DNA from 2 places in the Staphylococcus sp. HMSC068C09 genome. Region 2 is predicted to be linked to the other one. Evidence: predicted binding sites of a transcription regulator. Region 2 holds the regulator's gene; the other holds the start of a gene.

Region 1 (2,497 bases), on a different contig from region 2:
CTCCTAATAAATATATAATTTGTAACTTTGTCATCGGTTCATATGTTGCAATAGAGAATGGAATAAGAACGATGACTGAAAATAATGAAAAATAAAATACAATAGTATAAGGTGCTTCACGTTTACTTAATGCTCGTACACAAGTATATGCAGATGCAGCGAAGATACCTGAGAATAAACCGGCTAAAGAAGAGAACATAGTTGAAGAAAATTCTGGTTTAACAATGAATAACATACCAAAAATAGCAATTAACATAGCTATAATTTGATACCTTTTAATATTCTCTTTTAAAAATATTAAACTTAATAAAATAGTCCAAAAAGGGTTAAGCTTCATTAAAGTATCAGCATCACTTAACACCATGTGATCAATAGCGTAAATATTTAGTAATACCCCTATAAGACCTAACGTCGATCTAGTCATTAAAAGGGGTTGACTACTCATTTTACCCAATATAGGTTGCCTATATTTTATTATGAAAAATAATGGAATAAACATGGCTACCAAATTTCTTGCTAAAGATTTTTGAAATACAGGTAAGTCTCCGGCTAGTCTAAAAAAAACAGACATAAAGCTAAAACCAATAGCAGAAATTAAAATAGCAATAATACCTTTTACCTTAGGATTCAAAGCATATCTCCTCATTTATAAAAATTTAACGTCTATATATTAGCATAATTTATTTGTGGATGCATAAGTACTTGCAAAGATAAAAAAGAAAAACTATAATGATAACGAACATATGTTCTTAATGCGATTAAATATACTCTAAATTTTTAATTCGTAAAATAGAAATTCATTCGGCTTTTAATATAAAAAATGAGTTATTTTTTTAATAAATGGTTAGCAATATATTATGATTTACATTCTTATGTACTAGAAATCCCGAATGAATAAGGTTTAGTAATGGTAGGCAAAAAATCAAGTGAAATACCTTAAAAAAACTAAAATAAAATTTTCTTAGTTTTTAATATAGCTATGATGCACCTTTAACCGATTTCACGAACATTTGACATCAAATATTAACTTTTAATTAGGGTATCATTTATGTATAATGAAACACAGAATATAGTGTTGGGTTTTGAATTGAGACACAATATGTTGTGTTTGAGGAAAATAGAAAGATTGTATGAATAATTCATTTTAGTAGCAATTTCACACTTATTTGGATTAGTTTTTTCGGAATCTACACTATTTACATGAACGATTTATAAATAATGATTTTTAAAGATTAATAATTAGAAACACAATATGTAGTATTAACTTGATTAAGTTAACGAAATGATATTCGTTCTAAAAGTAAGTTTTCTTATAAGACTAAGAGAACTTCTTTTTAATTAATAAGATTGTCGAAAGAGGGCGTTCCTATGAAAGTAGTTTATTTCTCTTTTTCAGGAAATGTACGAAGATTTATAAAACGTAGTGAAATTAAAAATGTATTAGAAATCAATAAAGACAATTGTAAGGATAGAATAGAAGAACCTTATATTTTAGTTACAGGTACAATTGGTTTTGGTGAAGTTCCTAAGGAAGTACAGTCTTTTCTAGAAGTTAATCATGCCCATATACGTGCTGTTGCTGCTAGTGGTAATCGTAACTGGGGACAAAACTTTGCGAAAGCAGGTCGAACAATTTCTGAAACATACCATGTGCCTTTATTAATGAAATTTGAGGTTCAAGGTACAAATAAAGATGTTATCGAATTTAGAGATAAGGTGGGGCATTTCAATGAAGATTATGGACGAGAAAAAGTACAATCATATTGAACTAAACAATGAAGTAACTAAACGTAAAGACAATGGCTTTTTTAATCTTGAGAAAGATCAAGAAGCTTTAAACGTTTACTTAGAAGAAATTAGCGATAAAACAATTTACTTTGATAGTGAAATTGAACGTTTACATTACTTAGTAGATAATCATTTTTACTTTAATGTATTTAAGAAGTATAGCGAAGAAGATTTAATAGAAATTATCGAATTCGCAAAATCTATTAATTTTGAATTTGCTAGTTATATGTCTGCAAGCAAATTTTATAAAGATTATGCTTTAAAAACAAATGATAAATCTAAGTACTTAGAAGACTATAATCAACATGTTGCCATAGTTGCTCTATATTTAGCAGATGGTAATAAAGAACAAGCTAAACAATTTATTTTAGCGATGATTGAACAACGTTATCAACCTGCTACACCTACATTTTTAAATGCAGGACGCGCACGTCGTGGAGAGCTTGTTTCATGTTTTTTACTAGAAGTTGATGATAGTCTAAACTCAATTAATTTCATAGATTCTACTGCTAAACAATTAAGTAAAATTGGTGGTGGCGTGGCTATCAATTTATCTAAATTACGTGCACGTGGTGAAGCAATTAAAGGTATTAAAGGCGTAGCTAAAGGTGTATTACCTGTAGCAAAAGCATTAGAGGGTGGATTTAGTTATGCTGATCAATTAGGTCAACGTCCTGGAGCTGGAGCAGTATATTTAAACATTTTCCAT
Region 2 (2,497 bases):
AGAAGTTTTACCAGAATTAGAAGGTAAACTTCATGGGTTAGCTTTACGTGTGCCTACAAAAAATGTTTCTTTAGTTGATTTGGTTGTAGATTTAGAAAAACCGGTAACTGTTGACGAAATTAATAATGCATTTCGTCATTCAGATTTAGATGGTGTTTTAGAAGTAGAACATGCACCTTTAGTGTCTGTCGATTTTAATACAAATCCACATTCAGCTATTATCGATGCTGAGAATACAATTGTAATGGATGATCATAAGGTGAAAGTGATTGCTTGGTATGATAATGAATGGGGTTATTCTAATAGAGTAGTAGAAGTAGCTGAAATGATTGGTGAACAACTAGTAGAAAAGTCTACTGTGACTGCAGTTTAAGCTTTTAATAAATAAAAGATTGTTAATTTTAGAGTTGATAGCCTAATCTAATGTCCTTGATTTTATAGATTAAAACATTATAAAAACATTAAATAATTTTTTAATGAGTCATATATAGGAAAGTGAAAAAAGAATTTATATTGAATTCTATTTCACTTTCTTTTTATATTCTATATAGGTTTAGACAGCTAAGTTGTATCAATTTATTATTAATACATATGAGTTCTTTTGTCATAAATCGTTTTTATAGTATAATGGAGCATAATCTATTCAAGAGGGTGACAGATATGAAATGCCCAAAATGTAGTGCCACACATTCACGTGTGGTAGATTCAAGACATGCTGATGAAGCTAACGCAATACGTAGAAGACGTGAATGTGAGAATTGTGGGACAAGATTTACAACATTTGAACATATTGAAGTGAGTCCACTTATTGTGGTCAAAAAAGATGGAACACGTGAACAATTTTTAAGAGAAAAAATATTAAATGGCCTTGTAAGATCTTGTGAAAAAAGACCAGTTAGATATCAACAATTGGAAGACATTACTAATAAAGTAGAGTGGCAATTACGCGATAAAGGTCATACAGAAATTTCATCTAGAGATATAGGTGAACATGTAATGAATTTGCTCATGCATGTAGATCAAGTCTCTTATGTACGATTTGCGTCAGTATATAAAGAGTTTAAAGATGTGGATCAATTACTAGCATCGATGCAAGGTATTTTGGATGATAACAAACGGAGTGATTCATAAATGAGTTTTAAATCTTATGAGTATGGTTTAAGTCCACACGATGGATTTAAAGTATATCGACATTTTTTCTTTAATCATCAACAATTAGAGATATTAAATCGATTGTACATACCGTTAATTGGCTTTAAAGCTATTGGTGTATATCATTTCATGAACCAATTTATCGATGAAGTTGAAGATACTATTCTCACACATTACACTATTATGAATGAGCTTAAAATAAATTTATTAGAATTCCGTGAATATATGGATTTACTTGAAGGCATTGGGTTAATTAAAACATTTGTAAAACATGATAGTAATCAGTCTATGTTTATATATGAATTGATTCAACCTCCAACTGCATACCAATTTTTTAATGATCCAATGTTATCTATATACCTATACAATGAAGTTGATAATCGAAGATATAAAGATTTAAAAGCGTATTTTGAAAAAAATGAACCAGATTTAAACGCATTTCAACAAGTAACGCGCAAATTTACTGATGTATTCAAAGTTCCACATAAAAATATATCTATTGATGCTTCAACAATTCAAAAGGAAAATCATTCAGCTACTATAGATTTAGATAATGAATCATTTGACTTTGATATGTTGAGAGATATGTTACAACATCATTTTATAAGTGGAGAAATTATCACTAAAGAGGCAAAACAATTAATTTTACAATTGGCTACTTTATATGGGTTAACGCCTACTTCTATGAAACGAATCATTCTTAACTCTATCACACAAAATCAAACGTTATCATTTGAAGAGATGAGAAAACAAGCAAGGTCTCATTACTTAATTGAGCATCAACAACAGCTTCCTAAGTTACAAACTAAAGCTAATCCTTCTAATCATTTAGAACAATCACAGAGTCCAAATGAGACTACTGATGATATAAAGGAAAGTGATAGTTGGTTTAAGTTATTAGAAGACACAAGTCCTATCGATATGTTAGCGTCTTGGTCAGAATCAGAACCAACTTTACAACAAAAAAGAATGGTAGAAGAGTTAATAGAGCGTGAAAAATTGTCATTTGGTGTAATTAATATTTTATTACAATTTGTAATGCTTAAGAATGAAATGAAACTTCCTAAATCCTATATATTTGAAATCGCTTCAAATTGGAAAAAGTTAGGTATTAAAACTGCACAACAAGCATACGATTATGCGCTGAAAACAAATCAACAAATCAATGATAGTATAACTAAAAAAACAAAACGTCAGTATAAACAACGTGACGTTGCATCGATAGAAAAAACACCAAAGTGGTTAAAAAATAAAAATCAACAAGATGAAAAACCAAACAATAATGATGCGCAATTTGAAAAAGATAGAGAAGCGTTTCGTGCTCAATTAGAACAAGATTGGGAGG

Evidence for each region. The regulator NrdR, encoded in region 2, represses ribonucleotide reductase genes. The targets are predictions, from matches to a motif close to AACACNATATATNGTGTT.
Region 1: nrdI (class Ib ribonucleoside-diphosphate reductase assembly flavoprotein NrdI) is a predicted target of NrdR. The motif match lies at 1,092-1,109, and genes of this name have one in related genera.

The regions. Positions count from the first base shown of each region.
Region 1 is NZ_KV813756.1:58,285-60,781, forward strand. It holds gene HMPREF2930_RS05020 (DMT family transporter) at 1-631, opposite strand, end outside; gene nrdI (class Ib ribonucleoside-diphosphate reductase assembly flavoprotein NrdI) at 1,369-1,767, shown strand; gene nrdE (class 1b ribonucleoside-diphosphate reductase subunit alpha) at 1,730-2,497, shown strand, end outside.
Region 2 is NZ_KV813753.1:55,964-58,460, forward strand. It holds gene gap (type I glyceraldehyde-3-phosphate dehydrogenase) at 1-373, shown strand, start outside; gene nrdR (transcriptional regulator NrdR) at 661-1,131, shown strand; gene HMPREF2930_RS02695 (replication initiation and membrane attachment family protein) at 1,132-2,497, shown strand, end outside.